DNA from 3 places in the Yersinia hibernica genome. Region 1 is predicted to be linked to each of the others. Evidence: predicted binding sites of a transcription regulator. Region 1 holds the regulator's gene; each other region holds the start of a gene.

Region 1 (10,104 bases):
CGATAAGGCGCTGAAATTGTTGAACGAAGCGGAACATTTGGGCTCAACTTCAGCCCGAAAAACCTTTATTGGTAGTGTAAAAGGCAAGGGGTAAATCCCGGCACTGCCGAATATGGCTGGATGATTGGTGCGCCTCGGCGCACCTTTTTTCTTGGTGGGGCTTTCGTTTGTTGGCTCAGTAGAGAGAGACAAAAGACAAATAAGAATCTACCAGACTGAAAATGGGGTTGATCTCGGTATCTTGGAAGGCATACCGGGATTGATATCAGATGGCTCCTAATGATTCAGCTAGACAATTAAAGGAACTAATTGATGTTAAAGAAAACTCAGTTTTGTCTATGGATTGCAGTGCTGTTTTGTTCGGCCCTCTTGGCAGAAGAACCCCCTCCATTTACGCCATCCACGATTAATCGCCAACATACTGATTCCTTTAGATCACCGCTAAAAGTCACGGCACGAGACCATCTGCTATTGGAAGCAATGGCAGACAAACTGCCCAATGTCAGTTCGACCTCAGATCCCGTCTTCAGTCAGGCAATGCAATTAATTGATAATGCGAATGAATTGGAGCAGGAAATATGGTTGCAACAATTCGGGCAAATCAGTGATGCGCGGGTGGGCAGAATTGTGGATCTTTACCTACAACTCTATGATGTACAACAGGTTGAATCAGCAGAAAGTTTGGAGGATTTACTGCATTTAAGAGCGGAGTTAACCGCAGAGCAAGGATACCAAAAAGCACGGATAGCCAGTTTGGAGCGGGATGTGCTTTTTAAGTTATTCCAAAAAGGCCTGATGCTGTCGACAGAAGAGCAACTCACCCCGCTCGCCGCCCTAAACCTTGTCTGGTGGCTGCATCAAGAGAACCCGCCCACTTTGACCGAATTATCCGCTGGTATTTATCGCCCTGAATATAAAGAGCGGCGAATTCAAGCGGCAATACTGTATAACTATTCCCATTATGGCCAGCGCTACGGGGAAGTGGAGGGCGGCTCCGCTGAACAACCTGTCCATTGGGCGCGAGATAGTTTGGATGGCGCAGGGCTACCCGTCTTTCGTGCAGTTCAGGCATTAAGGGTGCTGCATGAGGGAATGACGGCCATACCGGCGGTAGTGCAATCGGATGAAAGTTATCTGGCCAATGGATTTGCACCGAAAAATGCCCAAGGGCGTTATTTGACCGGCTCACTGATGGAGATGACGTTAACGGGATGCAGCTTGGTTGGGTTTGACATCTGCAGCCAACAGGATTTCACCCAATTTCTTGACCTCCAGTACCCGGTCGGCAGTTTGGCGTTTTCACTCAAGGCGACGCTCAACCTATATTATCGATTGCAAGGTAAAGCACTTGATCAATTGGAGGGTAAAGATACCGAGCAACTCTATAACTTATTGCTGGAGGAAGAGCAGCAATTACAACAAACTGGAGTTGTCGGTTATAGCCCGACGGTGATTTTTTTGTCCCATTTCAGCCAATCTAATGGGGCCGAAGTGCTGACCGTCAAGCAGATGGCGAGTGCTTTCAACCGCATTGCCGAGTCAATCGCGATGTCTGGCTTGTCTGAATCAGCACTGATTACCTTTAGCCGGCTCAAACAATTAGCTGGCAATATTATTGACGATATTGCCATTGATTTGGAGCAGGAAAGGTTTGTGTCGGACCTCAAAGCGATCGGTCAACTATTAGAATATCATCAGCCCGCACTCTACTTGTTGGTGCAGCATGCGCTTTATCACACCGAACGCGAGAAAATAGCGCGAGAATTAGACTATCTTGATATGCGTCTGGCCTATCGCCATCCACCTGATGAATTTGATGAAAATCAGGCCATAAAGGCGATTTTGCTAGAAAATGGCGTCAGGAATATCAATGTTTCCAGACAATATATTTACCATCAGGATGCTCGGTTTGGTTTCCCCCAGAAAAAGTTCGATTCACCTGTTGATGAATTTAAGCGGCGTCGCAATGCCAGTGATCACTTTGTCGCCAATATGTCGATGCTCAGTAGCCGCGGCAAGTTAATTAATGTTTTCAAGAGCCTGGACGCGAAAAAAAACCAATATTATGCACAAATCAAAACCCATCCGGCAATCCGGGCTAAAGCCATTGAGATGTTAATAGACGATGGTCAGCAGCCACAGGGCATAACATTGCAGCTTAAAATAAGTTCTCTGGCACAAGCCTACCAACCCGAATCTGAAAACACACGTTTTTGGGGCAATGCCTGGGAAAGTCTGGAAAATCATTGGGTGTGTAAATTACCCCAGCCCAACCCGATGTGCACTATCGCCAAAGTGGAAGGGCCGCGCTACCGCAATGATAAGGAAAATATGGCGGCGGGCATGACGGCGATGGTGATGGAAGTGAGTTTGCTTAGGGGAGCGGGGGAGGGGGTCAAGACGGTGGAACAGCTTCCGCCCGGTGCTGACCCTCTGTTGTCGCCCACATTATCAGTTGAGATGGATGATTTAATCAATCATGAAATCAGTGGGATAGAAGAATACAGCCCCGAGGTAAATGTCCCTGAACGGGAAACTCAGGAGATAGAAAACCCGCGCGGCACACTTATTGAGGTACAACGAATTGCACTTAAAGATGCCGCCGCCGGCGAAGTGCGGCAAGCATGGGTCAGGCAGGGCGGTAGCGGTGCTTATTGGGAGGTTGATTTAGTCACCGGCCAAGACTTAGGTTTTGTCTTGAAACAAGGGCCGCAATTTATTCGGCCCGGCAGACTTCTGGGCGGCGGGCCACTCCAATCGCGCTTTTCACATCCTCAATTTAACCCTGAAATCAAGTTAGGTACAAAAATTGGCCGTGGAGTGACTGGCGATGTCTACCTGGATGCCAATAATCGCGGTTTTGTATTAAAGAAATTAGCTGCACAAAATCAAGAAGTTATCACTGATATCCACGTGAAAGAAGTTGAGTTTTTTAATCGATATTATGGCGAGGGGGCCGCCGAGCTAATTGCTGAAGGAAATCAATACTATATAAGAATGTACCGTGTACCGGGGAGAACATTGACCAGTATTAAGCGCGCCATTTTCCCACCCAGTGCGAAGGAGCGATTTTTGAGCATGATGGATGACCTTGGCTATCACAATATTATTCATGATGACTTAAATTTTAATAATGTTTTATATGATGAAAAAACCAACACTTTCTATCCTATTGATTTTGATAAAGCCTATGATGGATACCACTCAGCAAGAGGTGTCGAGAGCAGCCAGCAACATTGGGGAGTGGATATGAGAATTAGCGATATACTTGAATATATTGACGAATATAAAAAAATTAAGTGATGGCGCGATGTTGCCGGGCGTAATAAACCCGTAACCTGATGTCGCTCGATATCTATTCTGCGCTACAATGATGCCCTATTTACTGACCACCAATGACCAATTGCGAGGATGCGTATTTTATCCTCGGCAGGGAGCGACTCGCATGCTGACCGGCAATGCATCAATTTTAAAACCCATTCAATGGTGTGCCATTGAGCGCCCAACTCTTCCCGTGGACATTGCTGACTGGCTGATGGAGTTGGGATCAATGACCCGGCGTTTTGAGCAACATTGTCAGCGGGTGCATGTTGAACCGCAGCGCGAATGCTTTATTACCCATAATGAGTTAGGTGAAGATGCCGAACACCTGCCGGTCAGTGAGCGCTATTGGTTACGAGAAATCATTCTGTGTGGTGATAATGAGCCGTGGTTGCTTGGTCGCACGGTTATCCCGCAAGAAACCTTGTCTGGCCCGGACCGCTCGCTGGTGGATTTAGGCACATTACCGCTTGGGCGCTATTTATTTGGTGGTAATAATTTAACCCGCGATTATATTCAAGTCGGGCGACAAGATAGCCTTTGGGCGCGCCGTTCGTTACTTCGTTTATCCGGTAAGCCCTTGTTACTGACTGAAGTTTTTTTACCGGCCTCGCCGCTTTATACCAAATAATGCTGTTCTAGCCGTGTCATGTGGTGGTGAGATTTTGGAGAGCAATAAATTGAAGGAAAGTACTGTTCAGAGCAAATGGCTGGCATATTGTCGTCTAATGCGCATTGATAAACCCATTGGCTCACTATTATTGCTATGGCCGACTTTGTGGGCACTATGGTTAGCGGGGCACGGCATTCCTGACACCAAAATATTGATTGTTTTTGTCTTGGGGGTGTTTTTCATGCGCGCCGCCGGTTGTGTTGTTAATGATTATGCTGACCGACGGATTGATGGCTTTGTCAAACGCACGGCATCCCGGCCCTTGCCAAGCGGGCTTATCAGCGAGAAAGAAAGTAAAATCCTGTTTGTCGTATTGGTGCTGATGTCATTTGGTTTGGTATTAACACTCAATAGCATGACCATCTGGCTATCGCTGGCTGCACTGGCTTTGGCTTGGGTATATCCCTTTATGAAACGGGTCACTCACTTGCCGCAGGTAGTACTGGGGGCCGCATTTGGTTGGTCAATCCCTATGGGTTTTGCCGCCGTGAGTGAGAGTTTGCCGTTGGTATGCTGGCTACTTTTGCTCGCTAATATTTGCTGGACAGTCGCTTATGACACGCAATATGCCATGGTGGATCGTAATGATGACCTGAAAATTGGTGTTAAATCCACAGCCATTTTATTTGGTCAGCGCGACAAATTAATCATCGGGTTGCTGCAATTGGCCACGTTGATTTTAATGGTCACTATTGGCTGGTTGATGAATTTGGGTGGCGCATTTTATGGGTCAGTTTTGCTGGCAGGTGCGCTGTTTGTTCATCAACAGAAGATGATTGCCCAGCGTGAACGCGATCCTTGCTTCCGTGCCTTCCTGAATAATAATTATGTGGGGCTGGTGCTGTTTCTCGGCATTTTGGTGAGTTACATATAAAAAAATGGCCAGATGATAAATCTGGCCATTCTGTTCTTCATTTTTCTCTTACAGGATTAATCTTCCGATTCATCCTCGGCCTCAGGGGCGGGTAACTGATTGTTGGTTTCCGCCGGCATACTGACGCTTTCGATTGTCAGCTTCACTTCCGGCGTCATCAACGCACTCAGCATATTGTAAACTTCCAGTGTATGTTCCTGAATGGCATCACCGCTGTCGCTGATGTAGCCTTCTTCGCGCAAGGTGCCGACCAGTGTCGAGAACACGGCTTTATCGAAGAATTCTGGGGCATTAATCCCATGCAGTACAGACAAACGCTGCGCCATAATCCGGCTTTCTTTTTCCAATGCACCACGGTTGATACTTGGGTTAGCACTGAGTAATGACAGTGTAATTGCGTAGCGTTGCAAGGTTTCACGCACACCAGCGGCCAGTAATTGCAGAGGGCGAATGCGGGCTGGGTTCAGCACCAATTCATCCCCTTTATCGCAAATCAGCTGCTGGCGAGCCAGTTCATCTATCAATGTATCCAAGGTTTGTGGCAACTGCTCTTTGCTGTAATGCAGGAACAGTTCAGCTTTCAACATTGGATAAATCATACTGATTTGGCGCAATAATTCCGCGCGGGTAATGCGACGGTGGTACATCACCATACTGGCTATCAGTGACGGTAACATCAGCAAGTGCTGGATATTATTGCGATAGTAAGTCATCAGCACGGCTTGTTCCCGTGGCAAGATGATAATGTCACCAATATTGTCTTTCTCCACCTCAAACTTATTCATATTTAAGGCGTGATTAAGCAGCTCTTCCGGTGTTTTATCCGGCACAGTGACATCTTTCGCATAAGGCGCATTGCGCATCAGTTGCAGGTAGCACTCAAGTTGCTCCAACAATTGCTCACGGGTTAGTGAACGCTGACGTGAAGCTAACAACGCGGTCGAACACAGGTTCATGGCATTTGCTGCCGCAGCATTGTTAATTCTGACCATAATCTTACCGGCCAAATCATTTACCACCGGTGTCAGCCAGCTCGGGCGCTGTGCTTCAATGGGATCAATCGCATCCCGCCATTGCGGTACATTGGTGTTCAGATAAGTGGTCAGCGGGATTGGCTCACCAAAGTTGACATAGCCCTGACCCAGATTGCGCAACTTGCGCAGGCCACGCAACATCTGCAACAGGTTTTCTTTCTCTTTGGTGGCTCCTCGCAGCTCTTTGGCGTAAGTACCCACTTCCATCACATGCTCGTAGCCAATATAAATTGGCACCAGCGTGATGGGCCGCGAACCGCCACGTAACATGGCTTGAATCGTCATCGACAGCGTGCCGGTTTTCGGTTCTAGCAGGCGGCCGGTTCGTGAGCGCCCACCTTCAACAAAATACTCGACGGAATAGCCGCGGGTGAATAATTCGCCCAGATATTCGCGGAACACGGTTGAGTAGAGTTTGTTGCCTTTAAAGGTACGGCGGATAAAGAAAGCCCCTAAACGGCGGAAAATCGGGCCGGCAGGCCAGAAGTTAAGGTTAATACCGGCAGCAATATGTGGCGGTACAAGCCCTTGATGATAAAGCACGTAAGAGAGCAGCAGGTAATCCATATGGCTGCGATGGCAAGGCACATAGACTATCTCATGGCCATCTTGCGCTAACTGCCGTACGCGCTCTGCATTATGGACATTAATACCCTGATACAAACGGTTCCACGTCCAGCTCAATACCCTGTCAGACAGACGCACGGCTTCATAAGAGAAGTCTGCGGCGATCTCTTCCATTAGCGTAATCGCATTTTGCTGCGCTTTTTCATGGGAGATTTTCTTGGTACGTGCTTCATCCGCCACGGCTTTTTCAATCGCCTTGGAAGCCAACAGCTTTTTGAAGAGGTCTTGGCGATCTGGCAAGCTCGGGCCGACAGCGGCCAGACGTTGACGGGAGAAGTGCATCCGCGCCACGCGCGCCAGCTTATGGGCTATCGTTTTATCGGTGCCATGCTCACTGGCCATCCGACGCAATGAAACCGTGGTCGAGAAACGCACAAAGCTATCGCGGCCCAGCCACAATACGGCAAAGAATTTCTGCACACCATTCAGCACACGCAGATGCGGCGTACCATGGCCTTCACGCCCTGGCGAACGACCAAACATCACGGAAACCGGCAACATTTGAATGTCCAGCTCCGGATTATTGCGGTGCAGATCTAGATAATCGTGGAACAGCTTGACCGACTCTTGCTTAGGTGCGTAATAACGAAAGACTCGAGGGCCATTATCGATAAACACATGACTCGGCAGTTGCACGGCATCGATTTCCAATGGAATCAATGGGTCGGGCAGATCCTGCGCCTGACACTGCGCTCGCAAAGTCAGCAAATCAGCCTTAGAATTGTAAGGCAAAACGTACAGAATAGGACGAGAAGGGTCTAACCCTAACTCAGTCACAGGATCTGCCGGAATAACCTTGCTTTTTACCAACAGTTTAAGTGGTAAATTCAGTAACTTATAATATATTTTACGCCAACCTGACATAACGACATGAAGCCTCTTGTTAGCAATTCGTCGCAAGGATACCAGAAACTGGTTTTGAGATCTGTGGTGATAAGATAACAGAAAGCGGCAAAGCTCATCATTAACTTAAGATAAAGGCAATAAAACATGGCGAATCAATCAACAGGGCTTACCCGAATCTATAAAGCGGCCGGTTATTCGATGAAAGGCCTCAGTGCTGCCTGGAAAAACGAAGCCGCATTTCGCCAAGAATCAGTAGCTGCCATCGTCGCTATCATACTGGCCTTCTGGCTAGATGTAGATGCTTTAGCGCGCATTTTATTGATTGGCAGTGTCGCGTTAGTGATCATTATTGAAGTCATCAATAGTGCCATTGAAGCAGTAGTTGATCGCATCGGCAGTGAATTCCATGAACTTTCAGGCCGTGCCAAAGATATGGGGTCTGCCGCTGTGTTTCTCGCTATCCTGCTGGCGCTTTTTATCTGGATAACGGTGCTCTGGCAACATGTGGGCTAGTTGTGTGGCTGAAATATCGTGGCTTTGGGCACGGTGAGCAACACAATAAAAATAAGCTGTGATTAATCCCTGTTTTTATTCACTCTTTGGTTCCCAATACAGGTTTACCTGTATATACTCACAGCAAGACTGTATAAACAAACAGGGGGCGAAATGAAAGCACTTACGACCAGACAGCAAGAGGTTTATGACCTGGTGCGCGATCACCTATCGCAAACTGGCATGCCGCCGACCCGTGCCGAAATTGCGCAGCGTCTGGGATTCCGCTCTCCTAACGCCGCTGAAGAGCATTTAAAAGCATTGGCCCGCAAGGGTGTTATTGAGATTGTTTCTGGCGCTTCCCGCGGTATTCGTTTACTGATGGAAGAAGAAGATGGCCTACCGTTGATTGGCCGGGTTGCAGCAGGTGAACCCTTGCTGGCACAGCAACATATTGAAGGGCACTACAAAGTCGACCCTTCCATGTTTAAGCCAAGCGCAGATTTCCTACTGCGGGTTAATGGGATGTCGATGAGAGATATCGGTATTCTGGATGGTGACCTACTGGCGGTGCATAAAACGCAAGATGTGCGTAACGGACAAGTGGTTGTCGCGCGAATTGATGATGAAGTCACAGTAAAACGCTTGAAAAAACAAGGTAATATCGTGCAGCTTCTTCCTGAAAATAGCGAGTTCCAGCCGATTATTGTCGATCTGCGTGAACAAAGTTTCACCATTGAAGGACTGGCTGTTGGTGTCATCCGCAATGGCGACTGGATCTGATTCTAGTTGTTGATGTATACCCTCTTTATTTAGAGGGTATATTGTTCATATAACCTTCTGTTCTGTTAATTCACTTTATATTGAGAACAATCCGATAATACGTTATTACCTACTGTTTTAACTGAATATAATATGGTTTCGTTATTCACTTATGGTCATCATTGCGACCAGTAACATTGGTTTTCCTTCAGTTATTAATATCCTCTGCTATAGTTATTTATACGGTAAATAAAATAATCATGCTTAATTTAAATTAAGACTGTGAGTGACTAATTTAAGAAAATATTAGTTTTATAAAGAATGTTTATCGTACCGAATTAACTTATTCCAAGATAGCGGAGTTATTATGAATAAAGATCAAGCTGACGGTAACTGGAAGCAGTTCAAAGGTAAAATTAAAGAGAAATGGGGCAAACTGACTGACGATGACCTAACCGTTATTGAAGGTAAGCGCGACCAACTAGTAGGTAAGATCCAAGAGAAATACGGCTATCAGAAAGAGCAAGCCGAGAAAGAAGTTAAAGCTTGGGAAGACCACAGCAAATACCGCTGGTAACAGCCTTAAAAAGGAATTTAATTGATGTCGATATAAATTATATTGGGTCTTTCATTTCATAGAATATACGTTATTACATAGTGATGTTAATAATGGAAAGTATTCTATTTAGTCCTAATCTAATATCGATAAGACACAAGGACGTGTCCTGTGGTACCTTCTATTTATTATCATGGCAGTGTTATTTAACGCATATTCTAATTCAACCTATTACTGTATTATTACTATATTGATAACGGGCTGACCTTTATCGCCAGATATTTATTTTTTTTTCATCACAATAGAATGGTCATGATCACAATGATCGTGGCTTTCACATGCTTCAACCTCCCCACATTTAGTGCATAAGCCATGGGCTTCCACCACGCTATGGCGCAATGTAAAACCAGACTGTTTTGCTAACTGTGCCAGTGCTTCTTCAATACCTACAGTCGGGCGTTCAGTCACAATCTTGCAGCGATCGCAGATAAAGAGTGCGGAGGTATGAGTTGGCTCTTCAAAATGATGGCACAACACATAGCTGTTAGCTGACTCTACTCGGTGAATAAACCCTTGTTCGAGCAAAAAATCTAATGCGCGGTAGACCGTTGGCGGTTTAGCTTGCGGCTCGGAAACACGGAGCAAGTCTAACAAATCATAAGCGCTGATTGCGCCGGGCTGTTGCGCCATGAGGCGTAATACTTCAAGACGTTGCGGTGTCAGCCGGACGTTACGTTGTTGGCACAGGCTCTCAGCCTGAGCAAGCAGCTTTTCCTGGTTGGTTGAGTTCATGGTTTCATCCCGCAGCGTTTGAATGGAACAGATTTTATCATATTAACCTGTTGCTCAATATCCCTTTATTGATAGATTCTGTGATTAAAACGCTGGTGTCAATTTTGGGGTTAAGTGAATTTAAAGT
Region 2 (10,104 bases), 2.0 Mb from region 1:
TACGCTGCCTATAAATATGCAGAATACACCGGTGATATCGCCGCTGCGGCGTGGGGAAAACATTTATATCGTCAATACGTCTTAGCCCGCCATCCTGAAACAGGATTGCCCGTTTATCAATTCAGTTCGCCACAGCAACGCCGCCCCCTACCGGCAGATGATAACCAGACCCAATCCTGGTATGGCGATCGGGCAAAACGTCAGTTTGGCCCTGAGTTTGGTGAAATTGCCCGTGAAGCCAATGTTTTGTTCCGTGACATGCGGCCATTACTGATTGATAACCCATTGGCAATGTTGGATATCTTGCGCCAACAACCTGATACAGAAGTTCTGCAATGGGTTACTGATGGTCTTAAGAATTACTATCGTTTTGCTTATGACGTTGAGAGCAATACCTTGCGCCCGTTATGGAACGATGGTCAAGATATGAGCGGCTATGTCTTGCAACGCGATGGTTATTACGGCGCAAAAGGTAAAATTATCTCCCCCTTCCCATTAGAGGTTGATTACCTGTTGCCGCTGGTGCGCGCCTGGCGTGCAAGTGAAGATGACGAATTGCTGGACTTGATTGCTGTATTGCTGCACCGCTGGCAGTTGGCTGAATTAAATAAACCAGAACGTCGTGCCGCACTGATGGACCGCCAAAGACCGGCAGCCACCCCTTATCTGCTGCTGGCATTAGTTGAGCTGGCTGAGCATTGCCAATGTAAGCAACTATTTGAGTTAGCCTGGCAAATTGGCGATGACTTATTTACACAGCATTATCATCGCGGCCTGTTTGTCGAATCAGCGGAACACCGTTATTTCCGTCTCGATAACCCGATTGCATTAGCTTTATTAACCTTAATTGCCGCCAAACAAAATAAATTGGCCGCAATACCGCAATTTATTACCAATGGTGGTTACATCCACGGAGATTATCGAGTGAACGGAGAAAGCCGCACTCTATATGATATCGATTTTATTTATCCGACGCTTTTGAATCAGTAGTTTTATTTATCTTTCATGTTATTAAAAATAGGTAAGCATTATGAATGAAAACAGAATGCTGGGGTTAGCCTATATATCACCTTATATAATAGGGTTGATAATATTCACGGCCTTCCCCTTTGTATCATCTTTCTTTCTCAGTTTTACTGAGTATGACTTAATGAACCCTCCCGTTTATAACGGGATCGAGAATTACCGTCATATGTTCCTTGAAGATGATTTATTCTGGAAATCCATGGGCGTTACTTTCGCTTATGTATTTCTTACTATTCCATTAAAACTGGCATTTGCTCTGGGGATCGCTTTTGTACTGAACTTTAAATTACGCGGTATCGGCTTCTTCCGTACCGCATTCTATATTCCGTCAATCCTCGGCAGTAGCGTAGCGATTGCGGTGTTATGGCGCGCTCTATTTGCCATTGATGGCCTGCTTAATGGTTTTATCGGGGTATTCGGATTTGATGCAATTAACTGGCTGGGAGAGCCAGCACTAGCACTGACATCGGTAACATTACTGCGTGTTTGGCAGTTTGGTTCTGCCATGGTTATCTTCTTGGCCGCATTGCAAAACGTACCGCAGTCACAATATGAAGCCGCGATGATTGATGGCGCGTCTAAATGGCAGATGTTTATGAAAGTCACCGTGCCACTGATTACGCCGGTTATTTTCTTCAACTTTATCATGCAAACCACCCAGGCATTCCAAGAGTTTACTGCACCTTATGTCATCACCGGTGGTGGCCCAACCCATTACACTTATTTATTCTCGCTCTATATATACGATACAGCGTTTAAATACTTTGATATGGGATACGGTGCGGCACTGGCCTGGATATTATTCCTGGTAGTCGCCCTATTTGCCTCAATTGCATTTAAATCTTCTAAATATTGGGTCTTCTACTCCGCCGATAAAGGAGGAAAAAATGACTGACGTACAACAAAATTCCAACCAGAAAAAATTAGATCTGGCGCAGGATATTGCTGATGCGGAAATTAGCCGCACATTACGTAAAGCCAAAGTCAGTGCTGTTCTTCGCTATATTGTTTTGATTATTGTCGGGCTGATGATGCTTTACCCATTGCTGTGGATGTTCTCAGCAGCCTTTAAACCTAATAATGAAATTTTCACCACATTAGGATTATGGCCAGAACATCCAACACGAGATGGTTTTGTTAACGGTTGGAAGACGGGCACTGAATATAACTTCGGTCACTACATGCTTAACACCTTTAAGTTTGTTATCCCGAAAGTTATTTTGACAATTATTTCCTCCACTATCGTGGCGTATGGTTTTGCACGCTTTGAAATTCCATGGAAGAAATTCTGGTTTGCAACATTAATCACCACCATGTTGCTGCCAAGTACCGTGTTATTGATTCCTCAGTACATCATGTTCCGTGAAATGGGCATGCTGAATAGCTATATGCCGCTGTATCTGCCATTGGCGTTTGCGACACAAGGGTTCTTCGTCTTTATGCTTATCCAATTCCTACGCGGTGTACCTCGCGACATGGAAGAAGCTGCACAAATTGACGGATGTAACTCCTTCCAAGTGTTGTGGTACGTGGTCGTGCCAATCTTGAAGCCAGCCATTATCTCCGTGGCCTTGTTCCAGTTCATGTGGTCAATGAACGACTTTATCGGCCCACTGATTTATGTCTACAGCGTAGATAAGTACCCGATAGCGCTGGCTCTGAAAATGTCGATTGACGTGACCGAAGGCGCACCGTGGAACGAAATTCTGGCAATGGCGAGCATCTCCATTCTGCCGTCCATCATTGTTTTCTTCCTGGCTCAACGCTACTTCGTTCAAGGCGTAACCAGCAGCGGAATTAAAGGTTAATAGAGGATTTATCATGGCTGAAGTCATTTTCAACAAATTAGGCAAAGTTTACTCCAACGGTTTCCGCGCGGTTCATGGCATTGATCTGAAAATCCATGATGGCGAATTTATGGTTATTGTTGGCCCATCTGGCTGTGCTAAATCCACTACCCTGCGCATGTTAGCCGGGCTGGAAACTATCAGTGATGGTGAAGTACGAATTGGTGACCGGGTGGTCAATAATTTGGCCCCGAAATCACGTGGTATTGCCATGGTGTTCCAGAACTATGCGCTATATCCACACATGACCGTTAAAGAGAATCTGGCTTTTGGTTTGAAGTTAAGCAAAATGCCAAAAGACCAAATTGAGACGCAAGTTGCTGAAGCTGCGAAGATTTTGGAGTTAGAAGATCTGCTAGAGCGCCTACCGCGTCAGCTGTCTGGTGGTCAAGCACAGCGTGTGGCCGTTGGCCGCGCCATTGTTAAAAAGCCCGATGTATTTTTATTCGATGAGCCATTATCAAACTTGGATGCCAAACTGCGTGCTTCCATGCGTATTCGTATTTCTGATTTACATAAGCAGTTGAAAAAAAGCGGTAAAGCAGCAACGACAGTTTACGTTACCCACGACCAAACCGAAGCCATGACCATGGGCGACCGAATCTGTGTGATGAAACTGGGCCACATTATGCAAGTCGATACCCCAGATAATCTCTATCACTACCCTACCAATATGTTTGTTGCCGGTTTTATCGGCGCGCCGGAAATGAATATCAAACCGAGCACGCTGGTAGAAAAAGACGGGGAAATTGGCCTGACCGTCGGTCAATACACCCTGGTATTGAATGAAAGACAGCAAGCCAAAGTCGCTGCCCACACCGGGGAAAAAGTGTTCTTTGGTGTACGTCCTGAATTCGTCAGCATGTCTCTGAGTCCATTTACTGAAAATCACTCACAAGGTGAATTAGTCCGTACGGAAAACATGGGTCACGAATTCTTTATGTATATCAAAGTTGATGACTTTGAGCTGACCTGTCGTCTGCCGTCTGACGAAGCACGACCTATTATCGAAAATGGTCTGCATCGCACCGTGTACTTCCAGTTTGATATGGATAAATGCCATATCTTTGATGCAAAAACAGAAAAAAATATCTCTCTTTAACAGGAGCAGTACCCAATGAAAAAAGCGATCCTACACACGCTGATAGCATCCACTCTGGCATTATTGTCGCATCAGGCTTTTGCAGCACAGGACGAAGTTAATTTACGGATGTCATGGTGGGGGGGTAATGGCCGCCACCAGGTAACATTGAAAGCTATTGAAGAATTCCACAAACAACATCCGAATATTAATGTTAAATCGGAGTATACCGGCTGGGATGGTCACTTATCTCGCCTGACAACACAGATTGCCGGGGGTACTGAGCCAGATGTTATGCAGACTAACTGGAACTGGTTGCCTATTTTCTCTAAAGACGGTACTGGTTTCTACAATCTGTTTAACGTAAAAGAACAATTGGATTTGGCACAATTTGATCCGAAAGAACTGCAACAAACAACAGTTAATGGCAAATTGAATGGTATTCCAATTTCAGTTACTGCTCGTATCTTTTATTACAATGATGCAACCTGGGCTAAAGCAGGTTTAGCATATCCTAAAACATGGGATGAATTACTTGCTGCGGGTAAAGTATTTAAAGAGAAACTGGGTGATCAATATTACCCAGTAGTATTAGAGCACCAAGATACATTAGCATTAATCCGCTCTTATATGACTCAAAAATATAATATTCCTACTATTGATGAAGCAGGTAAGAAATTTGCCTACACGCCAGAACAGTGGGTTGAGTTCTTTACCATGTATAAGACCATGGTAGATAGTCATGTTATGCCATCCACCAAATACTATGCTTCATTCGGCAAAAGTAATATGTATGAAATGAAGCCATGGATTAATGGTGAGTGGGCCGGTACTTATATGTGGAACTCCACAATAACTAAGTATTCCGATAACTTGACCAAACCTGCAAAATTGGATCTTGGCCCATACCCAATGCTGCCAGGAGCAAAAGATGCTGGCTTATTCTTTAAACCTGCACAGATGCTTTCAATTGGTAAAACAACCAAGCATCCAAAAGAAAGTGCGATGTTAATCAACTTCTTATTGAACAGCAAAGAAGGTGTTGAAGCATTGGGTCTGGAGCGTGGCGTACCATTGAGTGCCACTGCTGTCGCTCAACTTCGCTCCTCCGGGGTTATTAAAGATGAAGATCCTTCTGTTGCCGGCTTAAATATGGCACTGGAATTGCCACACAAAATGACAACTTCACCATACTTTGATGATCCGCAAATCGTTTCACTGTTCGGCGATGCAATTCAATATATCGACTATGGCCAGAAGACAGTACAAGAAACAGCAGAATACTTTAATAAACAAGGTGACCGTATTCTGAAACGCGCAATGCGTTAATGAATTAATTTAACTTAAGTTGTTATTAAACCCTGCCATTAATTTGGCGGGGTTATTTCGTTTTATAAACAAAAAAATAATAGCCAATCAGACCGACATCACAATTTAATATCTGTTTAAAAAATTAATCACCAACACAGATCTGGATCACAAAAATATTTATTAATATAAATAGAATATGCATTCACAATAAATGAAACATTGTTTCTTTGTTCGTGAAATTGTTTTTTAGTCGTATGTTGATTCTTTATTAAATTGTTAATGACTTTTGATTTAAATAACCATAACCCTGGGATTATATAAAAATGAAATTTAAATTACTGACTCTGGCAGTGGCATCTGTAATCAGCTTTAGCTCCGTGGCAACAACAATTGACTACCGGCACGAAATGAAAGATACCAGTAAATCTGATCATAAAGATCGTTTATTGATTTCCAACCGTTTTGCAAATGGCTTTGGTTTATCTTTAGAGGGAAAATGGGGCCAGCACAGCTCCGATACTACCCCGAATAAACCATTCAACGAGCAAGTCAGTAATGGCACTGAAGTGGTTGCCAGTTATGTTTATCAGTTCAATAAAACATTCCAACTGGAACCTGGTTTCTCATTAGAATCTTCTTCTGACTCTAATAACTACCGCCCTTACCTGCGCGGCAAAGTATCCTTCACTGATGATTTCTCAACATCACTGCGTTACCGCCCATACTACAAACGTAACCAGCCAGCTCAGACTAAAGCCACAGAGAAAGGCCATGAGTTCACCATGTTGTTTGCCTATAATTTCTTGAAAAACTATTCAGCTGAATATGAATTGAACTACAAGAAATCCGAAGACGAAATTCTGGCAAATAAAGAGAAAGAAGAATGGAGTCATGACCTGAAAGTCGCTTACAAGTGGGATAAAAATTGGAAGCCATATGTTGCTATCGGTAACGTTGCTGGCAGCAAAACCACTGACGAGCGCCAAACTCGCTATCGTGTAGGCGTGCAATACAGCTTCTAATTTTGGCCTTATAGATGTGTAGTTGTTAATAAAAGTTTGGTTGTTAGTACCCTCATCATTATTTGTGATTATGCCCATACCCGTATTACTTTGGGGAAAAGTTGACTCCCGGTCGCTTTTCCCTTTTTTTATGCCGGTATATTGCTGCAAAACCGCGCATTACTGCCCACTGTCTGCAGCTTAATACTCCGCTTTACACTTCTATATTTACCCCCTGAATGATTTGCCGCTAAAACACCGGTTCAGTTGGCAAAAAATGAGACATTTAGTTACAGCGTAACGGCTATTCATACCGAGACAAATCTCATATACTGGATAAATCAACAGCTACAGATTCGGAATTCACGTATGACAGGAGAAGGACACCTGATTTTTTCTGTCGCCTGCGTTATTTTTGCCAAGAAAGTCGGCCTCACACCTGAACTGGCACATGGCGACTGGTGGCATATTATACCTGGCGCCCTGTTAACGTCCTTGCTGCCAGACATTGACCACCCCAAATCCATCCTTGGTCAACGGCTAAAGTGGATATCGACCCCTATTGCTCGCGCATTTGGTCATCGCGGATTTACTCATAGCTTATTGGCCGTGATTGGCGGTATTGCTCTGTTTCAAATGGATATCTCCCGCGATTGGATTATCCCCGCTGATGCATTCCACGCGATGATTATTGGCTATTTCAGCCATCTATTGGCCGATATGATTACACCGGCAGGTGTCCCACTGTTATGGCCGTGCCGCTGGCGTTTTTGTATTCCGCTACTGCGGCCACAGAAAGGTAACCAATTAGAACGCGTATTATGTGTTCTATTAGTCTGTTTTTCCGTCTATTGGCAAACTGACACCACCATTCCACTGCAATCCTATATGGAACAATTGAAGAATTTTAGATTGTGATCACATTTTAATGGGCAAATAATCACCAAATTGTACACATCCCATACAAATAGTGGCAAAAATTTATATAACATTCTTTTTGGATATAAGTGAGCCGACTTAGGAACTGCTAACATACGCGCCTAATTACACAGTTGACTGTGTGTGGCGCTATTCCAGCTAATAATTGCAACAGAATAAGCAGCCAATATTTAAAATAATAATTTGGAGATTTGGGGATGAACCTACCGCTTGTGATTAACGTGCTGTTATTTGTGGCACTGCTATTACTATTGGCACAAACTCGGCATAAACAATGGAGTCTGTCCAAAAAAGTTTTGGTAGGTCTGGGACTGGGTGTGCTATTTGGTCTGGGGCTGCAATGGGTCTATGGCGCAGATAATCCGGTGCTAAAAGAATCTATCACTTGGTTTAATATTGTCGGTAATGGCTATGTACAATTGTTGCAAATGATTGTTATGCCATTGGTATTTGCTTCTATCTTAAGTGCTGTTGCCAAACTGCATAATGCCGCTTCACTGGGTAAAATCAGTGTATTGACCATTGGCACATTGCTGTTCACCACATTAATTGCCGCACTGGTCGGTGTACTGGTCACTAATCTGTTTGGCTTAACTGCCGATGGGCTGGTGCAAGGCACACAAGAATCAGCGCGTTTAAGCGCTATCGAAAGCAATTATCTCGGCAAAGTAACTGACTTGACCGTGCCTCAACTGGTTCTGTCCTTTATCCCCAAAAATCCGTTTGCCGATTTAACCGGTGCCAACCCAACCTCAATTATTAGCGTTGTTATCTTTGCAACATTCCTGGGTATCGCCTCCCTGCAATTGCTGAAAGACGATGTAGCAAAAGGCCAGCGGGTACTGGTAGCGATTGACACTCTACAAGCCTGGGTAATGAAGCTCGTGCGCTTGGTGATGAAGCTGACACCATACGGCGTACTGGCTTTGATGACCAAAGTAGTTGCAGGCTCTAATATTCAAGACATCATCAAACTGGGCAGTTTTGTGGTTGCCTCTTATTTGGGCCTGGCCATTATGTTTGTGGTACACGGCGTGCTGCTGTCTTTCACTGGCATTAACCCACTGAAATTCTTCCGCAAAGTTTGGCCCGTGCTGACATTTGCCTTTACCAGCCGCTCCAGTGCTGCCAGCATCCCACTGAATGTAGAAGCACAAACTCGCCGTTTGGGCGTCCCTGAATCTATCGCCAGCTTCTCAGCCTCTTTCGGCGCCACTATCGGCCAAAATGGTTGCGCGGGACTTTATCCTGCCATGCTAGCGGTGATGGTCGCCCCCACTGTCGGCATTAACCCGCTCGACCCAATGTGGATTGCCACACTGGTCGGCATTGTCACTATCAGCTCAGCCGGTGTCGCCGGTGTTGGCGGCGGCGCGACCTTTGCAGCATTGATTGTGTTACCTGCGCTGGGCTTACCGGTCACACTGGTTGCTTTGCTTATCTCAGTTGAACCATTGATTGATATGGGCCGTACCGCATTGAATGTGAGTGGTTCAATGACGGCAGGAACCATTACCAGCCAATTGATGAAACAAACAGATAAAGAGATTCTCAACAGTGATGATGATGGCGATTTAGCCCATCAGTAAATATCACTCGTTAGCCATTAAAAGCCAGTCAGCAGACTGGCTTTTTGTTTTTAACGCATTCATGCACTCCGACGGTGCCTCAAGAACCAACAGCGCGGTATTTCTCAACTAGCGCCAAGGCAATGGCTTCTGTTTCTACATCCGGAGCACCGCTGAAATCATCCGCCCTGAAGTGCATCTGAAATGCCGTAATGACCTGACGAGTTTCATCATCTAACTCGCCCGTCTGTGGGATTTTGTAGCCATAGCGGGCTAGCGCCTGCTGGATAACCGCCACGGAGGCCAGATCATTTTTATTTCGGCCATCAATATATTTTGTCACTGTCGCGTTATCAGGCCAGGCACCAATGCCCTGCTCAGCTAAACGCTGCCATGGAAACAAGGGACCGGGATCGGATTTTCTTAGGGGAGCAATATCACTGTGGGCAACAACATCTGTCGGGTCAATATTATAACGCTCAATAATGTCCTTGGTTAGCCGCTCAATCAATTGAATTTGTGATTCGTTATAAGGGTACCACTGCCGGCCCAACATCTTCTCAGTGAACCCCTTATTGACGATTTCAATGCCTATCGAGGTATCATTGAGGCTACTGCGCCCATGCCAATCACTGACGCCAGCATGCCAATCACTGACGCCAGCATGCCAAGCACGCTCAGACTCAGGAACCAATTGCAGAACCACCGGTTTGCCATCCAAATTATCAGGATGAGTTTTGACCAGATAATGGGCGCTGACCTGTCCTTGTGTCAGTACTTTCAGTGATTGTGCATCATCTAGCGCGGTATAATGCAGCACCAAGAACCGCACTCGGGCATTCTGGGCAACTGAAGATACACTGCTATCAACCTTATAATCACCCCGATCTATCAATTTATGCTGATTATCATGTTGGGAACTGCTACAACCAGCGAGCAACAGTAATATCCCGGCGCTTAATAACTTCCTCATCATATTTCTCCCTATATAATATGTTTAAGCACCGTTATAGTGACTCAGCAGAACTAAATAGACCGTAAACAATGCTGCTAAATCATAATTATTAAGATTTAAGAAGTGATGCATTAAGTGCCTTGACGTTGCCGCCCAGCGCGGAGATTGTCAATAAAAACGGCTCCTGATAAGAGGAGCCGTTTGGCATGGGAAGGAATAAATAGTTATAATTAACAGCTGATTAAAAATATCCAATAATTATACGGTATTTACCCTAATGGGGCGGTTTCCTTAGAAAGGATACTCGCGATAGCCCATCTGTTCTGAAATATTGCGCGCGGCACGATGTAAAGATTTCACAATATCGCTCTTGCTG
Region 3 (10,104 bases), 1.7 Mb from region 1:
GATGAGCTAACCATCCCCACTTGCCAGGTCGGCAATTGTTGATGAGATAACCACAAGGGAACCAAAGTATTTAAAACCGCGATAGAGATCGTAAACAACAAAAGCCCACAGAGCAAAAGCAGCACCGGGCGAGAATATGCGGACATAATAAGACTGAAGCCGTCGGGACAAAGAGGAAAGTGAGCGCATCATGCCACTGGCGATAAAAAAGTCAATTACCGCGTATAGAGCAATAGCACGATATGTTGTTAGATAAATATTTTGCTCTACGGGCTGACTCTGAAAAAGAAAAAGCGCCCGTGGGCGCTTTCTTGTTATAGATGCTCGGCTATCGATTTCATCAGCCAATATATTCCAAGCCGCCCATATATGGGCGTAAGACTTCTGGCACCTGAATACGGCCATCAGCCTGCTGGTAGTTTTCCAGCACGGCAACTAAGGTACGCCCCACCGCCAAACCAGAACCATTCAGGGTATGAACCAAACGGGTCTTTCGATCTACTTTGTTACGGCAGCGCGCTTGCATACGACGCGCTTGGAAATCCCACATGTTAGAGCATGAAGATATTTCGCGGTAAGTATTCTGCGCCGGCAACCACACTTCCAAATCGTAAGTTTTGCTGGAACCAAAGCCCATATCACCGGTACACAACAACACTTTGCGGTAAGGTAACTCCAGTAATTGCAGCACTTTCTCTGCATGACCGGTGAGCTCTTCCAGCGCCGCCATTGAATCTTCTGGGCGAGTTATCTGCACCATCTCAACTTTGTCAAACTGATGCATACGAATCAAGCCACGGGTATCACGACCATAGGAACCCGCTTCAGAACGGAAGCAAGGGGTGTGGGCCGTCATTTTCAATGGCAAGGCTTCTTCTTCCAGAATCTCGTCACGCACCAGGTTAGTCACCGGTACTTCTGCCGTTGGGATCAACGCATAATTGCTGCTATCCGACTCTTCTTCTAGCGGCTTGGTGTGGAACAAATCACCACCAAACTTAGGCAATTGGCCGGTTCCGTACAATGTTGCATGGTTTACCAGATAAGGGACGTAAGTTTCCAGATAGCCATGTCTCTCAGTGTGTAAATCCAACATAAACTGCGCTAACGCGCGGTGCATACGGGCGATTTGCCCTTTCATCACCACAAAACGTGCACCAGTCAGTTTCACTGCGGCTGCGAAATCCAGGCCACCGGCCATTTCGCCCAAGGAAACGTGGTCTCTTACTTCAAAGTCATACTTGCGAGGCTCACCCCAACGACTGACTTCAAGATTATCGTTTTCATCTCTGCCCACTGGAACAGAATCATCAGGCAAGTTAGGAATAGATAATGCCAGGTCACGGATTTCGTTTTGCAACTTGTCCAGTTCGGCTTTAGCGGCATCCAGCTTTTCACCTAGCACATTCACTTCCAGACGTAATGGCTCGATATCTTCGCCACGCGCTTTGGCCGCACCAATCAACTTCGATCGGGAGTTACGTTCTGCTTGCAGACTTTCTGTTTCAACCTGTAAAACTTTGCGGCGCTCTTCTTGTTGGCGCAACATTTCAACATCAAGTTTAAAACCTCTGCGAGCCAGTTTTTCGGCGACTGCGTCTAGCTCATTGCGCAGCATATTGGGATCGAGCATGCTAGTCCTGTGCTTGTAGTTATTGATAAATAGTTGTGAAAGGAGAAATTAACGACGTAAGCGGTGTAAACAGCCACTTACAAAGTCTTTATAGCGCTAACCTTACCGCAACAGCAAGGCTAGCGGTAGCGTTTTATCGGGCTATTTTGATCCCGCTCAGCCAGCCATGCCAGCTTTTCACCAATTTTCCCCTCCAGACCTCGGGAAGACGGTAAATAGTAGCGGGTAGCGGCCATTTCTGGAGGGAAATAGTTTTCGCCAGCAGCATAAGCATGTTGTTCATCATGGGCATAACGGTATTCAGCCCCTAGCCCCATTTCTTTCATGAGTTTGGTCGGCGCGTTACGCAGATGTTCCGGCACATCAAAGTCTGGCTTATCACGCGCATCTTGCATTGCGGCTTTAAACGCCGTGTAAACAGCATTACTTTTAGGCGCGCAGGCCAGATAAACAATCGCTTGAGCAATCGCTCGCTCACCTTCAGCTGGGCCAACCCGAGTAAAACAGTCCCAAGCAGATATCGCCACTTGCATCGCGCGAGGATCCGCATTACCGATGTCTTCCGAGGCAATAGCTAATAAACGCCGGGCGACATACAGCGGATCACCACCGGCCGTAATAATGCGCGCATACCAATACAAAGCGGCATCAGGTGCGGAGCCACGAATCGATTTATGGACTGCCGAAATGAGGTCGTAATAACGATCGCCTTTGTTATCAAAGCGCGCGCTACGCTCGCCAGACACCTCTTTTAGCAAGTCAGGGGTCAATACCCGAGCCCCATTGGCATCTATTTCTGCCATATCCGCCATCATTTCAAGGCTATTTAAAGCCCGACGCGCATCTCCCGCCACCAATTCGGACATCATACGGCGAGTTTCATCCGGCAGTTTTATATTCTGCCCACCATAACCTCGGCTGCTGTCTGACATCGCTTGATCAATAACTTTTTCAATATCTGTGGCGCTGAGAGCTTTCAGCAAATAGACCCGCGCTCTGGAGAGCAATGCCGAATTTAGTTCAAATGAGGGATTTTCCGTCGTGGCCCCAATAAAAGTGATTGTGCCGTCTTCAATATGTGGCAAAAACGCATCTTGCTGACTTTTATTAAAACGATGAACTTCATCGACGAATAAAATTGTCCTTCGCCCCGCATCACGATTCTGCCGTGCGCGCTCAATTGCTTCACGAATTTCTTTAATGCCCGAGGTTACCGCTGAAATACGCTCAACATCCGCCTGACCGTAGCGACCAATGATTTCGGCTAGGGTAGTTTTCCCGGTTCCCGGTGGCCCCCAAAGAATCATTGAGTGTAATTGCCCAGCAACGATTGCCCGCGGTAACGGTTTACCCGGAGCCAACAAATGCTGCTGGCCGATATACTGTTCCAACGTCAAAGGCCGCATACGCGCGGCCAGTGGTTGAAACTCATTCTGGGAAAAATCGAGGGACATATTACTCACACTGACCTCACTGCCGCTGGTCGTCCAGCGTTACACCTTTTGGTAGAGTAAACTTGAATTTACTGGCATCCGCCGAGCTATTTTGCTGACCTTTCAAGGTATAAGCGCTGCGCTGCCCATCTTGCTCAACCGCAGTAAAGCTTTTGATTGTGCCCGTTGGCGTCACGCTAATAGCAAACTGTTTCAAATTGCCGCTTGCGCTTTTAGGTGTCAGCTCAAAATCATCACCTTTCTGCTGCACATTATACTGCTTCCAATCATCGGGATTATTGCGGGTGATAAGCATAAATGGCGTATTCCCTGTCGCATTTTTCAGCCAGGTAGCGGTGGCTTGCTCAACAAACGGGTTATAGAACCACAGCGTTTCACCATCAGAAATCAGGACACTTTCATCGGGGGAAGTCATATGCCAGTTAAAAAGATTAGGCCGTTTCACCCACAACTCACCCTCGCCCTCCTGTACCGCTGCGCCATCTGAACTGGTCACTTTCTGCGAAAAGTTAGCATGGAAACTGTTCACTTTGCTCAGGCGGCTTTGTAAGTCGGCACTGGCGTCTGCCAGCGCGTGAGCTGAAATTAAACCCGATAACAAACAACAAGCCACAAGCAATTTTTTCATTATTCTACATACCTTATAAAATTCATTGCGCCCTCATCGGGCGGCTATAAAGGCGGATGCAGTGAGCGAATATATTGTCACTCTATGCGCCGTTTAAGTCTATGACCGGCAAGCTAAATGCATACCCTAAACCCATGCACTTTAGCGGAAGCATTACTCTAGCGTTAGTATATTAATCTGATAAATACGGAGTTTACGCTTCTTTGCATAAGGGCCGCAAAGCGGCCCTATCAATGTTAATAACCTCAGTACAAGATATTACTCATGCGGCGGCGGTGCTAAAACCTCACGATTACCATTATGACCTGGGGTACTGACAATCTGCTGGGCCTCCATTTGCTCAATGATGCGTGCCGCTCGGTTATAACCAATACGGAATTGGCGCTGCACCCCGGAGATAGACGCGCGGCGTTTCTCCAGAACAAAACTTACCGCTTGGTCAAACAATGGATCCAATTCCTCGTCACTATCCAAACCAAGGCTGCCACCCTCACCTTCATCACTCCCACTAAGAATGCTCTCAATGTATTGAGGACGACCACGAGCTTTCCAATCATTAACAACAGCATGCACTTCCTGATCACGAACAAAAGCACCATGCACACGTACTGGAATTGAGGAGTTAGGTGCCATGTACAGCATATCCCCCATCCCCAGTAACGACTCGGCCCCGCCTTGGTCAAGGATAGTCCGCGAGTCAATTTTACTGGAAACCGTAAAGGCAATACGGGTTGGAATATTAGCTTTAATCAAGCCAGTAATGACATCCACTGACGGGCGCTGAGTCGCCAGAACCAAATGAATACCGGCAGCACGCGCTTTCTGTGCCAAACGGGCAATCAGTTCCTCCACCTTTTTACCTACTGTCATCATCAGGTCAGCAAATTCATCTACCATGACGACGATATAAGGTAATTTCACCAACATAGGTGGCGAGATATCCATACTATCGGAGGGTTTCCAGAAGGGGTCTGGGATTGGCCGCCCCATAGCTTCAGCTTGGGCAACTCGCTCGTTGTATCCGGCAAGATTACGTACCCCTAATGCGGACATTAACTTATAGCGCCGCTCCATTTCACCGACACACCAACGCAATGCATTCGCCGCATCCTTCATATCGGTAACCACTTCGGTTAGCAGATGAGGAATGCCCTCATACACCGACAACTCCAGCATTTTCGGGTCAATCATGATAAAGCGCACGTCATCTGGGGTAGCTTTATACAAAATACTGAGGATCATTGCGTTAACCCCAACTGACTTACCCGAACCGGTCGTACCCGCCACCAGCAAGTGAGGCATTTTCGCTAAATCAGCGACGACTGGCTGCCCAGCAATGTCTTTACCCAGTACGATGGCTAAGGGAGATGGGTTATCACGGAATTTGGCACAATCTAACACTTCACGTAAATAAACGGTTTGACGATGTTTGTTGGGCAGTTCAAGCCCGACATAAGGTTTGCCTGGAATCACTTCAACCACACGCACGGCAATGGCAGACAGTGAACGTGCCAAATCGCGCGAAAGATTGGAGATACGTGAGGCTTTAACACCCGGAGCTAAATCTAGCTCAAAGCGGGTAATCACTGGCCCTGGCGAAATACCGACAACCTCTGCTTTCACCCGATAATCACCTAAGCGCGCTTCAACTAAGCGAGCGGTTTGCTCCAACGCAAACATATCTACAGGTTCTTCTTCCGCTGGCGGAGAGGAAAGTAAATCTAGCGTAGGTAATGGTGTTGTCGGTTTGATTAACGGCTGGTCATTCCGCATCAGGAATGGGTGAATTAAACTGTCCATCGCCGGGGCTGGCTGCACAGGTGCAGCGGGTTGTACTGGTGTTGATTGACCTGAATAGCCTTGCTGAGATTGACTCATTCCCGCTGACTGATAGGCTGCTGGTTGCTCAGGCATTGAAGTCGTTGGCGCGGTTGTTGACGGCACAGCTTCATCAACATAAGGAGAAAGCGTGAACACCGGCTCACGAGGGCTATCATCCACCAAATCAGCAACAGGCGAGAATGTAAAAGCACTGTGGGTATCGACCGGCTGCATCTCTTCAACAGCAGCGGGTTCATGCCCGCTATTTTCACCATGATTTACCCCATAGCGATGTTGCTGCTGTGCGGCAAAAGCTTGGCGCAATGCTGCCTCTTGTAACGCCTGCTCATCTTCGGGCTCGACCACTGAAAAGGCACTAATTCCAGTGTCAGATGATGCTGCATAACGCTCTGATTGCTGGTCAGCAAAAGCCTTACGCAAGATTGCTTGTTGCAAAGCATCTTCATCCTCAGATGTGGCACCAGCAGCAAATGGCGTTTCGGCAACTTGTGGCGTTTGTGCTTCTTGCTCACGTTGCTCCTGCTCCGCCATACGCTGTGAAGGTAATTTAATACCATAAGATGCCAGCTCACGCCGGGTAGGGATCCGCACTGGGTTTGGCCGCGGTAACTCTGGGCCGATACCTTGTTTAATCTGAGAACTACTATCACTGGTAGCAGTAAATGCTGGCATAAAGGTAGCGGTGCTTGCTGCTATGCCTGCCGCAGTAGACGCAGGACCACTGACTGAGCCCATAGCAGACAGATTATCGATATCGGCATCTGTGCCGAATCCTGGGCTCACATAAGGCGTGTTTTCCACTGGCAAGCTATGACTTTGTGCCGCTGAAAAATCAAAGGGAGAATGGCTGGTAGGGATGGCTGGCTTATCCCATGAGCCCATTTGTGGCTCAGGCCGTTCACCCGATGATGTAACCTGCGTTGGTGCTGGGGACATCACTTCTTGTGGAATTTCAAATGAATAGAGCGGCGGCACATCAACTATGGGTGCTGCACTGTGGCTAATAGCCACTTCTGGCAGGCTGCCTATTTGAGATAATAAGGATTGCTCACCATCATCGGTATCTGTCGCACGTAATGTACTCAATAGTGGGTCATAGTTATCTTCGGTTTCAGCCGCATTTTCACTGATTGGGGCCAGCATCGCAGCATCTGATGGGGGACTGACAGGCGCATCTGTTACTGATGGTGCCGAGAATAAAACATCGTCGTCATCTGCATGGGCAGAGTTAGCCACCAGTGCAGCACCCGCAGCGGCAGTCTTATTGACTACTACACCTTTATCTTGCTCAACAGAATTTGCATCATCAAGCGGGTAACTATCATCTTCATCGTCATAACGTTCTTCACGACGCGAGCGATTAGTTATAAATGCCAATGAACCTAAAACGACCCCACCAATCTTTTCCGCAATGACCAACCATGACCAGCCAGTAAACAGCGTTAGGCCAACAGCCCAAATACAGAGCAATGTCAAAGTAGCACCCACACCATTGAACCACGGCAACATAGCATTACTGAATAAACTGCCAATTACGCCACCGGAGGCGAAGTAGTAAAGATCGTCAATATTCAATGCTGCCAGCCCGCATGACGTTAAAATCAGCGCTAATGTGCCAATCAAACGCAGCGAGAGTGCGAAGTAATCGATATGTTCACTGGTATCACGCTGACGGAACGCCGCCCAGCACAGCATAACCATAATGGCGGGAATGGCATAAGCCAAGACGCCGAAAGTAAAGAACAGCGTATCGGCCATCCAGGCACCCACACTGCCACCAAGATTATGGATAGGTTCGTGCCATGAGGTTTGTGACCAACTCGGGTCTGAAGGATTGAAACTGAGCAGCGCGGCCATTAGGAAGGCTGCCAAAATCGTTACTACAATCAAAACAGCCTCAAGCAAGCGACGCCCACTGCTGAGTTTTTTTAAAGTAACTTCTTTATCTTCTGTATATTCCTGGCTCAAGAAAGGCTCTCCAGGTTCCTGTTAACGGGTATGAGTCACAACGCCGAGAACCCCCCGGCGTTGAAACTGTATGAATAAACAGGAGTGTAACCAAATTACTCAGGTTTTGCACCTGCCTATTTACCGCGTTTTAATCACCAGGCGGTTACTCTGCTTCACTTCTTCCATGACCACATAGGTACGGGTGTCGTTAACGCCCGGCAGGCGAAGCAAGGTCTCACCGAGTAATGTACGATAAGCAGACATGTCAGGCACACGGGTTTTCAACAAATAGTCGAAATCGCCAGAAACCAAGTGACACTCTTGAATTTCCTCAAGATTTTTTACAGCGGCATTAAATTGCTCGAATACATCCGGAGCGCCACGATTCAGAGTAATCTCAACGATAACCAGCAGTGATGCATCCAAATACTGTGGATTAAGCAGTGCGGTATAACCATGAATGAAGCCCTGACGCTCTAAGCGGCGAACCCGTTCCAGACATGGTGTTGGTGACAACCCTACTCGTTTTGAAAGCTCAACGTTAGAGATGCGCCCATCCTTCTGCAATTCATTGAGGATGTTACGATCTATACGATCAAGCTCTTTCCCCGGGCGTTTTTTATTATCTATCATCTTATAGTCTCTCTTAATTTCCTTGAGTTTGCGACATGCCTCAATTAGCAATAAATTTTAGCTTGTTGCAAACAACGACCCGCAGCCTGTTTTATGCAAATATATCAATACGTTGTTATCTCACACCCTGTCTGTCAACTGTATGCGAGGTACTCGATGATTATTAGCGTTGAGGAAGAGATAGCGCATCACAAACAACCGCAAAAATTCCCCCCTGCAGTTGTTCGAGAGCATACTCCACATGCCATCCAGTATTAATCGAAAACATTCCAGGGTTTTCGCTTGGTATCACTGATACCAAATCTGAAATTATGGCGCGCAGATAATTTCTTCTTCCTATGATGTTTTCGCAAATGCACAGCCGATTGTCAAAGTAAAAGAAGTTAAATCAGTAGAACGTGCCAGAATTAAAATCTCAATCGCCTCCCCCCACCTATTTTTTCGCCGTTTATTTGCGATAAAATGGTGCAAATACGCCTATCAAGATCATGGGTGTTTTTTGGCACTATCGGCTTGCAAGCCACATTCTTTATGGGGTTAAAGCTTTTTAGGGCTATTTTGTCCATAACGTAGAAATGAATTTTGGTCTAATTTGCGCTCAGCTTAATTTTATTTACTGGCTAACTGTCGATTCTTAGTGCATTTAGTTTATTAAATAGGCATGACCTATCAAACAAATCGCTAACAACATTTTTGTCTGCTTTTTTTAATGCGCAAATTTCCCTACAATCGCTAACATTGTCCGCCATTGTGGGAAAGAGGTATTCATGAGCACGGCTAAACATAGCAAATTGATTATTTTAGGGTCTGGCCCTGCAGGTTACACCGCAGCCGTTTATGCGGCACGCGCCAACCTGAACCCTGTATTGATTACCGGAATGGAAAAAGGCGGTCAATTGACCACCACCACCGATGTCGAAAACTGGCCAGGTGACCCGGAAGGTCTGACCGGCCCGGCATTAATGGAACGGATGCAGGCACATGCAGAAAAATTCCAAACCGAAATTCTGTTCGACCACATCAACAAAGTTGACTTACAAAATCGCCCATTCCGCTTATTTGGTGATGGCGCGGAATACACCTGTGATGCATTGATTATTGCGACTGGCGCATCTGCCCGCTATCTCGGCATGGAATCGGAGGAAGCCTTCAAGGGTAAAGGGGTTTCAGCCTGCGCTACCTGCGATGGTTTCTTCTATCGCAACCAGAAAGTTGCCGTGGTCGGTGGTGGTAATACTGCGGTTGAAGAAGCGCTGTACTTGGCGAATATTGCCGCTGAAGTTCATCTGATTCACCGCCGTGATAGCTTCCGTTCAGAAAAAATCCTGATTGACCGCCTGATGGAAAAAGTGAAAAACGGCAATATTGTCCTGCACACTGACCGCACATTAGATGAAGTGCTGGGTGACGAGATGGGGGTAACAGGGGTGCGCCTGAAGTCCACCCAAAGCAACGAAACCGAAGAATTAGCCGTCGCGGGTGTATTCATTGCGATTGGTCATAGCCCCAACACTGCTATTTTTGGCGGCCAGTTGGCGTTGGAAAATGGCTATATCAAAGTGCAATCGGGCCTTCAGGGTAATGCGACGCAAACATCCATTCCGGGTGTATTCGCAGCAGGCGATGTTATGGATCATATCTACCGCCAGGCGATTACCTCGGCCGGCACAGGCTGTATGGCCGCACTGGATGCCGAACGCTATCTGGATGGATTAGCTAACGATAAATAATCCATATTAATCTTGGTATCGGGTATCACAGTTTCAACGAATAATAGACGGGCAGCTGACACACACGTGAGCCGCCCGTCTTTGATTTCTGCTGTTCTTTGCTTTTGTATATCTACATATCAATGAAAAACAGCAAATTATAGATATCGACTAATGCGGCGACTATCACAAGCATTATGGTTTCACCTCATGGCATGACGAGGTAATATTGGCCCTCGCCAGTTTGTCACCTTC

What was found. Region 1 encodes LexA, which represses DNA repair genes until DNA is damaged. Its sites were predicted from a motif close to TNCTGTATGTACATACAGNA; they were not measured.
Region 2: the regulator LexA is predicted to act here: its motif matches at 6,597-6,616, upstream of D5F51_RS07610 (metal-dependent hydrolase).
Region 3: the regulator LexA is predicted to act here: its motif matches at 7,590-7,609, upstream of D5F51_RS05955 (DNA translocase FtsK 4TM domain-containing protein).

The regions. Positions count from the first base shown of each region.
Region 1 is NZ_CP032487.1:4,318,952-4,329,055, reverse strand. Features, by position in the region: gene malM (maltose operon protein MalM) at 1-94, shown strand, start outside; gene D5F51_RS20295 (OspG family effector kinase) at 313-3,303, shown strand; gene ubiC (chorismate lyase) at 3,446-3,952, shown strand; gene ubiA (4-hydroxybenzoate octaprenyltransferase) at 4,002-4,868, shown strand; gene plsB (glycerol-3-phosphate 1-O-acyltransferase PlsB) at 4,925-7,393, opposite strand; gene D5F51_RS20275 (diacylglycerol kinase) at 7,520-7,888, shown strand; gene lexA (transcriptional repressor LexA) at 8,042-8,650, shown strand; gene D5F51_RS20265 (CsbD family protein) at 8,997-9,206, shown strand; gene zur (zinc uptake transcriptional repressor Zur) at 9,468-9,977, opposite strand.
Region 2 is NZ_CP032487.1:1,611,073-1,621,176, reverse strand. Features, by position in the region: gene D5F51_RS07640 (pectate lyase) at 1-990, shown strand, start outside; gene D5F51_RS07635 (carbohydrate ABC transporter permease) at 1,031-1,921, shown strand; gene D5F51_RS07630 (carbohydrate ABC transporter permease) at 1,914-2,834, shown strand; gene D5F51_RS07625 (ABC transporter ATP-binding protein) at 2,848-3,975, shown strand; gene D5F51_RS07620 (ABC transporter substrate-binding protein) at 3,991-5,283, shown strand; gene D5F51_RS07615 (oligogalacturonate-specific porin KdgM family protein) at 5,589-6,287, shown strand; gene D5F51_RS07610 (metal-dependent hydrolase) at 6,636-7,184, shown strand; gene D5F51_RS07605 (L-cystine transporter) at 7,403-8,794, shown strand; gene D5F51_RS07600 (N-acetylmuramoyl-L-alanine amidase) at 8,874-9,746, opposite strand; gene kdgR (DNA-binding transcriptional regulator KdgR) at 10,020-10,104, opposite strand, start outside.
Region 3 is NZ_CP032487.1:1,268,754-1,278,857, reverse strand. Features, by position in the region: gene D5F51_RS05980 (MFS transporter) at 1-101, opposite strand, end outside; gene D5F51_RS22715 (hypothetical protein) at 7-348, opposite strand; gene serS (serine--tRNA ligase) at 341-1,633, opposite strand; gene D5F51_RS05965 (replication-associated recombination protein A) at 1,753-3,096, opposite strand; gene lolA (outer membrane lipoprotein periplasmic chaperone LolA) at 3,104-3,715, opposite strand; gene D5F51_RS05955 (DNA translocase FtsK 4TM domain-containing protein) at 3,974-7,525, opposite strand; gene lrp (leucine-responsive transcriptional regulator Lrp) at 7,646-8,140, opposite strand; gene trxB (thioredoxin-disulfide reductase) at 8,908-9,870, shown strand.